Cystobacter fuscus: one gene and its partner. The main gene of each other region encodes a partner of the protein of the gene in region 2 in a complex. Links are inferred from orthologs where the notes say so. Each region holds a gene or a part of one and is shown on either strand. Other genes may lie near its edges.

Region 1 (4,059 bases), 2.7 Mb from region 2 along the record:
GCCTGCTGCTGCTTGAAGCGCGAGAGCAGGAAGAAGATCTGCGTCTGGAAGGCGTACTTCTGCCGGTCCAGGTAGAAATTGGCGAGGAAGGGATTCTCCTCGACGACCTCGAAGACGCGCCGCGCGCCGAAACGCTCGGCGAGGATGTTGGAGAGACTCGTCTTGCCGACGCCGATGGGCCCCTCGACCACGATGTAGCGGTTGTCCATCCGCTTCGAGACCTCCCGAACTCCGCTGGAACTCCACCCGGAAGCGCGGCCCCACGGCCACTGCCCACGGTGGGGCGGGGATAAGAGCACGGGACCCGCGAGCGGGCAATGTTCGCGCTCCTCGCGGGCACGCCGGGCTTGACGGCCCAAGAGGCGTCCACTACCAGGGATGCCCACGCGCGGAAGCGAGCGGGACACGCGAGGACCTGGAGCGATGAGCCGACGTCAGCGAGCGAGGACGATCACCGAGCTGGAGCCCTCCCCGGCCCCGGCCACCGGCACGACCGAGCCTCCCCCTCCGCCGGATCCCCTCTACGGCGTGGCCCTGCTCAAGATGGCCCTGGAGCTCAAGCGCCAGCGCGAGCGCTCCCCGGAGGAGATCCTCCGCGGCGTGCTCGCGCGCATGCGGCTGTCCGAAGAGGAGTTCCGCGCCTGGCTCGCGCACCAGGGCGAGCTGGCCAAGGTGTTCGGCGGCCCCTGAGCACAGGGCCCCCGAGCCCGCTCAGCGCGCGGCCAGCCAGCCCAGGAGGACGGTGTCCACGGCGTTGCTCAGGGACTTGCAGAACGAGTACTCGGTGCGAAGCCGCTCCACGGGTGAAGCCGCCTCGAAGCGCCGCGTCTCGAAGAAGAGCGCGTACACCACCTGATCGCCCACCTTGGAGCGGATGCCCAGGTGCTCACCCTGTACGTCCATCTGCGGCAGCAACATCCTATCCAACGAGCGGTACACCCGGGCCATGTCCCGCGTGGCGCCCACGAAGGCGTTCTCGTCGAGGACCGGAATGGGTGCCGGATCTCCCCACTGCAGGAGCACCTGTCCCTCCACGCGCGCGAACACCGCGTACACCACGCCGAAGCGGTGGAGGATGGGCTCCAGGGTCTCCACGGGCAGGGGCTTCATCACGCGCCGCGCCCCTCCTCCACCGGTCCCAGCGCGCGCTCGAGGGCGGCGAACTCCACGGACGAGAGCGTCTCCGCGCGACGCGTGGGATCGATGCCCGCCGCCGCCAGGGCCGCGAGGAGCTGCTCGTGCGTGCCCAGCGACTTGTCGGACTTGAGCGAGTTGATGAGCGTCTTGCGGCGCTGGGCGAAGCCCGCCTTCACCACGCGGATGAAGCGCGCGCCATCCACCACCGGCGCCAGGGGCTCGGGGCGGCGGATGAGCCGCAGCACCGCCGAGTCCACCTTGGGCGGCGGATGGAAGCGCTCCGCCTCGATGTCGAAGAGGTTCTCCGCGCTGAAATAGAGGCCGAGGATGGCGGTGAGCAACCCGTACTCCCGCCCACCCGGCTCCGCCGACAGCCGGTCCACCACTTCCTTCTGCAGGGTGAAGACGGCGCGCGTCACGTGCTCGCGCTGCTCGAGCACCTGGAAGAGGATGGAGCTCGTCAGGTGGTAGGGCAGATTGCCCGCGACCTTCACCTCGGGAGCACCCGCCACCTCGGCGAAGTCCACCGTGGCCGCGTTGCCATCCACCACGCGCACCCCGGGGATGGCCTCCTTCTCCAGCACCGCGATCATGTCGCGGTCCTTCTCCACCACCGTCACGGCCGCGCGCGTGGCGGCCAGGAAGCGCGTGAGGTGGCCCAGGCCCGGACCCAGCTCCACCACGGGCTCGCCCTCGCGCAACTCCAGCGCGTCGGCGATGGCCTCCAGCACGTCCGGATCTCCCAGGAAGTTCTGCCCCCAGCTGTGCTTGGCCCTCAGGCCGTGGCGCTGGAGGATTTCACGAGGTGTCTCCACGGAGTCTCTCCCTTCACATGCGCCAGGCGGGATCCGCGGACAGACTGAAGTCACCCCTCAGTCCCCGCCTCCAGGCCTCGTAGCCCGCCACGGCGATCATCGCGCCATTGTCCGTGCACAACCGCACCGGGGGAAGAAAGAGCTTCAGGTTGCGCTCCCGCGCGCGCTCCAGGCAGAGCGAGCGCAGACGCGAGTTGGCCGCCACACCGCCGCACACCACCAGGCGCTGCAGGCCGAGCCGACGCGCCGCGGCGACGAACTTGCGGCTGAGCGCGTCCGCCACCGCCTCCTGGAAGGAAGCACACAGGTCCGCCAGGGCCTGACCCTCGGGCATGCCGTGCTTCTTCACGTGGTGCAGCACCGCCGTCTTCAACCCGGAGAAGGACCAGTCGAAGTTCTCCGCGCCGGGCAGCGCGCGGGGAAACCGGATGGCCTCCGGGTTGCCCTTCTGGGCGAGCTGATCGATGGGCAGGCCCCCCGGATAGGGCAGGCCGAGGATGCGCGCCGTCTTGTCATAGGCCTCGCCCGCGGCGTCGTCGCGGGTGCTGCCCACCAGCCGGTAGTGGCCATAGTCGCGCACCTCGTAGAGGCTGGTGTGCCCTCCGGACACCACGAGCCCGAGGAAGGGCGGCTCCGGGGCGTCCTCCAGCAGCCGGATGGCGAGCAGGTGGCCCTCGAGGTGGTTGGCGCCCACGAAGGGCTTGCCGGTGGCGAGGCTCAGCGACTTGGCCACCTGCACGCCCACCAGGAGGGCGCCGATGAGGCCCGGGCCCGAGGTGACGGCGATGAGGTCCACGTCGTCGAGCGTCTTGCCCGCGCGCGTCAGCGCCTCGTGCAGCACGGGCATGACCTGCATCACGTGGTTGCGGCTGGCGAGCTCCGGCACCACCCCACCCCATCGCCGGTGGATGTCCACCTGGGTGGAGACGACGTCGGAGAGCACCCGCCGACCGTCCTCGACGAGGGCGGCGGCGGTTTCATCACAGGAGGTTTCGAGTCCGAGTACGAGCAAGGGCACCTCTCTACCAGGAGCCCGCCGTCGCGCCTACTGGCCGAGCACCTTGAGGGAGGCCCGCGCGTCCGGAGCGTACTTCCCGGAGGGTTCCAGGGTGAGATAGCGCTTGTAGGCCTCGATTGCCTTCTTGTTCTGCCGGGACTGCTCGCGGGCCACGCCGAGGAACAGCCAGGCGCTGGCGTTGCGGGGCTGCTCCCGCGTCACGTTCTCCAGCAACTCGATGGCCTCCCGGTACTGCCCCGTCTCGCCGCGCACGAGCGAGATGCCCAGTCCCGCCTTGGCCTCGGTGGAATCCGGCTTGAGCGTGAGCATCTGACGGTAGCTCCGGGCCGCGGCCTGATAACGCTCGCCGGCCAGGGACTTGCGCGCCTGGCGCACCAGCTCGGCGTACTGGGCCTCGGGATCCGGCGCGGCCGTCCCCGCGACCGGCTCCTTGGTGTCCTCCACCGGGGGCGTGCCGTTCGCCGCGGCGGCGCCGGTGGGGGGCGTCGCTGGCTGGGCGGGGGCCTGGGCCTCCGGCTTCGGCGGCTCGGGCTGCTTGGGCTCGGACGGAGGGGGCGTCTTGGGAGGAGTCGCCGTGGAGGCGGGCACGGTGCTCGGCACCGGCGCGGGCGGAGGCGTGCTCTCGCCACCCGATCGGGTCATCACCACCACCCCGGCGGCCAGGGCGATCACCGCGACCCCCACGCCGATGAAGAGGCCCGTCCGCTTCGGCGCGACGGGCGCCTCCGGCTTGCGCTCCGACGGCACCGGACGGGGCCTGGGCTCCGGCCGGGCCTCCACCTTCGGCTCGGGCCGGGGCTCGGGCTTCGGCTCGGGCCGAGCCTCCACCTTCGGCGCGGGCATGGGCTCGGGCAGGGCCTCCAGCACGGGCTCCGGCAGGGCCTCCAACACGGGCATGGGCTCCGGCTCGGGCATGGGCTCCGGTATGGGCTCCAGCACGGGCATGGGCTCCGGCTCGGGCATGGGCTCGGGCTGGACCTCCAGCACGGGCATGGGAGCCTCGACAGGCGCCGGAGGCTCGGACACCGGCGGCGGAGCCGGCTCGATCACCGCGCTCGACACCAGGGTGACTTCCTCCGCCGGACCCGC
Region 2 (4,307 bases):
GCGCGGTGGGCCCCTCCACCCGGGTGCTGGACGCCCATGGTCAGTTCGTGGGCCCGGGCTTCGTGGACCCCCACACCCATGCCGTCTTCGCCGGCGAGCGCGCGGCGGAGTTCGATCTGCGCTGCCAGGGCGCCACCTACCTGCAGATCGCCCAGGCCGGCGGCGGCATCGCCAACACCGTGCGCGCCACCCGCTTCGCCAGCGAGGAGGATCTCATCCGGCTCGCCCTGCCCCGGCTCCAGTTGATGCTCGAGTACGGCATCACCACCGCCGAGGTGAAGAGCGGCTACGGCCTCACGCTCCAGGACGAGCTGAAGATGCTCCGGGTGGTGCAGCGGCTGTCCACGCTCCAGCCCGTGGAGCTCATCCCCACCCTCATGTGCGCACACGCGGTGCCCGAGGAGTACCGCGAGTGGCGCGAGTCCTACCTCGATTTGTGCATCCAGGAGATCCTCCCCGCGGTGGCCGAGCAGGGCCTGGCGCGCTTCTGCGACGTGTTCGTCGAGCAGGGGGCCTTCACGCACGCGGAGGCGCGCCGCCTGCTGCTGGCGGCCCGGAAGCGGGGGCTGCAAGTGCGGCTGCACGTGGATCAGCTCAGCGCCTCGGGAGGCGCGGAGCTGGCGGCCGAGCTGGGCGCTGCCTCCGCGGACCACCTGGAGCAGGTGAGCGATGCGGGCATCCAGGCGCTCGCGGCCGCGGGGGTGTCGGCCGTGCTCGTGCCCACCGCCACCCTCTTCCTGCGGGTGCGCCCCTACGCCCCCGGGCGCAAGCTGCGCGACGCGGGCGTCAACGTGGCGCTCGGCACCAACCTCAACCCCGGCTCGGCCATGAGCGAGAACCTTCCCCTCGCCTTGGGGCTCGCCTGCCTGGAGAACGGGCTGACGGCCGCCGAGGCCTATTGGGCCGCCACCCGGGGAGCCGCGCTCGCGCTTGGTTTGAGTTCCGAGGGACGGATTGCCGTGGGCGACCCCGCCAATCTTGTCATCTTTTCGTGTTCAAACTATCGCCACCTTCCCTATCACCTGGGAATCAATCACGCACGGATAGTGATCAAGGGAGGCCATGTCGTGGTAGAGCAGGAAAAAGCCCTTTGTGCATGATTCTGGTTGCACAAGTGGCATTCGAGGGAACTTCCACCCTGGGCCGGCCGTTAGCATCAAACAAGCAAGCCTATGTGCCGCCTCTTTGGTTTCAGATCCGCTGTCCCCGCCGCCGTTCATCCTTCGCTCGTCACGGAGAAGAATTCCCTCCTGCGTCAATCGCGGGAGCACAAGGATGGATGGGGAATCGCCGCCTATGAAACGGGAGACAATCCGTTCGTCGCGCACGGATTGGGCCCGGCGCACTGCGACCCCGACTTCGAGCGGGTCAGCAGCCGGGTGTCTTCCCGCACGGTGGTAGCGCACATCCGCCTGGCGTCCGTGGGGCAGGTGGAGAAGTGCAACGCCCACCCCTTCACCCATGGCCGGTGGTGCTTCGTGCACAACGGCACGCTGAAGAACTTCGCCCGGCACCAGGCGGCGGTGGAAGCGCTCATCCGGGAGGATCTGCGCGCGCTCATCCAGGGCGCCACGGACTCCGAGCGCTGCTTCTACCTCTTCCTCACCCGGCTGGCCGAGCAGCGTCAGTGCCTGGTGGGCCCGGCGTGCGTGGAGAAGGTGGCCCGGGCGCTGGCGGAGACGATGGGGCTGGTGTCGCGCCTCACGGATGAGCCCGGGCAGGACGGCTCGTCCATGAACTTCCTGGTCACCAACGGGGATGTGATGGCGGCCACCCGGCGCAACCGCTCGCTCTTCCTGTCGGACACCGCCCCCGAGACGGGCAGGCTCCCCCACCGCAAGCACCTGGGGGCGCCCAAGCCGGGGGATCGGCTGGAGCAGTTCGTGCTCGCCAGTGAGCGGCTGTCGGGAGAGGACCACTGGCACGAGGTGGCGGAGAACAGCGTCATCGGCGTGGACAGCGGCCTCGTGTTCCACCACTGGAGGGTGGGGGACCTGGACGCCCGGCACTGAGGCCCGGGCGGAGAGGCGCTCCCTAGGGAGAGGGAGGACCCTGGAGCGGCGTCCCCCAGCGGGCGATCTGGGCGTTCACCGTCATGTCCCCCGTCACCCGGAAGGAGCGGAGCGGCACGGGCGTGCCCTCCGAGGACAGCTCCGGCGTCCAGACGTCCTCCCGCCAGAGCGTGTAGGACACCTCCGCGTCCACCGCGAGGCGCACCATCCCCGTGTAGTGCCCGTTGGTCTGGCGGCGCAGGTAGAAGCCCGGGGCCACGTTCCCACCGAGCGAGGCATGCGAGCCCAGGACGGTGATGACGGCGTCGGACGGTGTCCCGTCGGGGACCGTCACGTCGAAGGTGACGGTGGCGTGGGGGTACTCCTGAGGCGGAGGCTCGATGGCGCCACACCCCATCAGCACCACACTGGCGAGCGGGATGAGCAAGAACCACTTCACGGCGTGGCAGGGGTTCATGGGCGCAGGATATGCCAACCCCTCGCCGCGGAGGGCACGGCCCGCCCATCTGTTGTCCGCTGCACGAACCCCCGGACCCCCTCCGTGTTGCCCGGTCAGCGCTCGGCCAGCAACCAGTCCTTCAGCAAGCCGGCGGGCCGCGCGCCCCAGGCCTCGGCCACCAGCTCGCGGGACTCCTCGCCCACCTCGCGCAGGGTGAGCCGCAGGTACTCGCGCGGCGCGGCCTCGGGGATGCGATCCAACCACTCCACCAGCAGCGCGCCGTCGCCACCCACCATGTCCAGGAAGCCCGTGGCGTACAGCTCGTCGTAGTCGGCCAGCCGGTAGAGGTCCGCGTGGTAGAGCGTCAATCGCCCCTGGTAGGGGTAGACGATGGCGAAGGTGGGGCTCGCCACCTGCGAGCGCTCCACCCCGGCGCCCTCGGCCACGCCACGCACCAGGTGCGTCTTGCCCGCGCCGAGATCGCCCACCAGCCCCACGAAGTCCCCCGGCTGGAGCAACCGCCCGAGCCGCACGCCCAGGCCGTGGGTCTCCTCGGGCGAGCCCGAGCGCACCGTGTGGCTCAGCGTGGGCACGCTCATCGCTCCCACCGCGTCCACACCGAGCACAGCCCCTTCACCACGTCCGAGGCGATGAGGCCCAGCCGGCCCCGCCGCCCGGCGGCCAGATCTCCCGCCAGCCCGTGCGCATACACGGCCGTCCAGGCGGCCTCGGGGAGCTTCAGGCCCTGGGCGAGCAGGGCGCCCAGCACGCCGCTCAGCACGTCCCCCGTGCCGCCGGTGGCCATGCCCGGATTGCCCGTGGGGTTGACGTACACGGTGCCATCCGCGTGGGCGATGAGCGTGCGCGCCCCCTTGAGCACGAGCGTCACCCCGTGCGTGCGCGCGAAGTCCCGCGCCACCTTCACCCGATCCTTCTGCAGCTCCTTCGTGGGCAGGCCGGACAGCCGCGACATCTCGCCCGGGTGGGGCGTGAGCACCACGGGCCCCCTGGCCCGGCGCAGCACCCCCAGGTCCGTGGAGACGGCGTTGAGCGCGTCCGCGTCCAGCACCACGGGCACGTCCACGCGCTCGAGCAGCTCGCCGAGCAGCGCCGCCGTCTCCTCGCCGCGAGGGATGCCAGGGCCCACCACGAGCGCGTCCTTCTGCTCCGCCGCGGCGAGCAGGGACTCCAGGTCCGCCCGCCCCAGGGGACCGCGATCCTCCAGGGGCCAGCCCATCAGCTCGGGAGCATGGCCGAGCACCGACTCCACCACCTGGGCACGCGTGGCCACGGTGACGAGCCCCGCCCCTGCGCGCAGGGCGCTCAACGCGCTCAGGGCCGCCGCCCCGGACTTGCCCAGGCTGCCGGCCACCACCAGCACGTGCCCGTAGGTGCCCTTGTGGGTGTCCGAGCGGCGCGGGGCGATTGCACCCCGGGCATCGGCCTCCTCGACGAGGAAGACCTCCGCGCCCGCCTGGGCCTCGACGGCGTCGGCGGGAATGCCGATGTCCACGCACCGCACCTCGCCGCACAGCGTGACGCCGGGCTCCAGCACCTGCCCCTGCTTGAGGAAGCCGAAGGTGACGGTGGCATCCGCCTCCACGCAGGGCTCGAAGGGCACTCCCGTGTCCGAGTGCAGCCCCGAGGGCACGTCCGCGGCCACCACCTTCGCCCCCGCCGCGCGCCAGCGACGCACGTGCTCGATCGCCTTGGCGAACTCCCCGCTGGGAGGCCGGGTGAGCCCGGTGCCGAAGATGGCATCCACCACCACGTCCCCCACCCGCGGCTCCTCCACCGCCCCGAGTGCCTGGGGCTCGAGACCCGAGGGCCCCAGGGCGAGCAGGTTGCGCTGGGAG

The links. The genes of interacting proteins can lie anywhere in the genome.
Region 1: the proteins of tsaE (region 2) and tsaD are in contact, whole or in part, in a crystal structure (PDB 6N9A), measured with the Thermotoga maritima proteins. The link is inferred for Cystobacter fuscus from one-to-one orthologs. Residues at the interface, in WP_004082108.1 of Thermotoga maritima: Leu37, Gly38, Lys46, Lys57, Val59, Lys60, Ser61, Thr63, Phe64, Thr65, Leu66, Met67, Val69, Pro71, Tyr82, Arg83, Leu84, Asp86, Asp88, Phe89, Asp93, Ile128, Asp130, Glu131, Arg134; in WP_004082750.1 of Thermotoga maritima: Cys10, Asp11, Arg49, His50, Leu82, Gly84, Gly135, Gly136, Glu154, Thr155, Leu156, Asp157, Asp158, Ser159, Glu162, Asp165, Lys166, Arg169, Leu170, Tyr175, Lys213, Thr214, Leu217, Tyr218, Gln221, Arg222, Asn324.

The regions. Positions count from the first base shown.
Region 1 is NZ_CP022098.1:9,690,474-9,694,532, forward strand. The notes cover bases 966-3,717. They hold tsaD (tRNA (adenosine(37)-N6)-threonylcarbamoyltransferase complex transferase subunit TsaD), read right to left. Parts: upstream 2,965-3,717; coding sequence 1,966-2,964; downstream 966-1,965. Other genes in these bases: CYFUS_RS39210 (hypothetical protein), read right to left, coding at 966-1,113; rsmA (16S rRNA (adenine(1518)-N(6)/adenine(1519)-N(6))-dimethyltransferase RsmA), read right to left, coding at 1,110-1,952; CYFUS_RS39225 (response regulator), read right to left, coding at 2,998-3,717. Also shown: CYFUS_RS39200 (deoxynucleoside kinase), read right to left, coding at 1-209; CYFUS_RS39205 (hypothetical protein), read left to right, coding at 424-690; more of CYFUS_RS39210, read right to left, coding at 712-965; more of CYFUS_RS39225, read right to left, coding at 3,718-4,059.
Region 2 is NZ_CP022098.1:7,035,445-7,039,751, forward strand. Bases 1,308-4,307 are described here. They hold tsaE (tRNA (adenosine(37)-N6)-threonylcarbamoyltransferase complex ATPase subunit type 1 TsaE), read right to left. Parts: upstream 3,051-4,307; coding sequence 2,565-3,050; downstream 1,308-2,564. Other genes in these bases: CYFUS_RS28645 (class II glutamine amidotransferase), read left to right, coding at 1,308-2,012; CYFUS_RS28650 (hypothetical protein), read right to left, coding at 2,035-2,451; CYFUS_RS28660 (NAD(P)H-hydrate dehydratase), read right to left, coding at 3,047-4,307. In the rest of the region: hutI (imidazolonepropionase), read left to right, coding at 1-1,100; more of CYFUS_RS28645, read left to right, coding at 1,173-1,307. UniProt on the Escherichia coli protein: Required for the formation of a threonylcarbamoyl group on adenosine at position 37 (t(6)A37) in tRNAs that read codons beginning with adenine.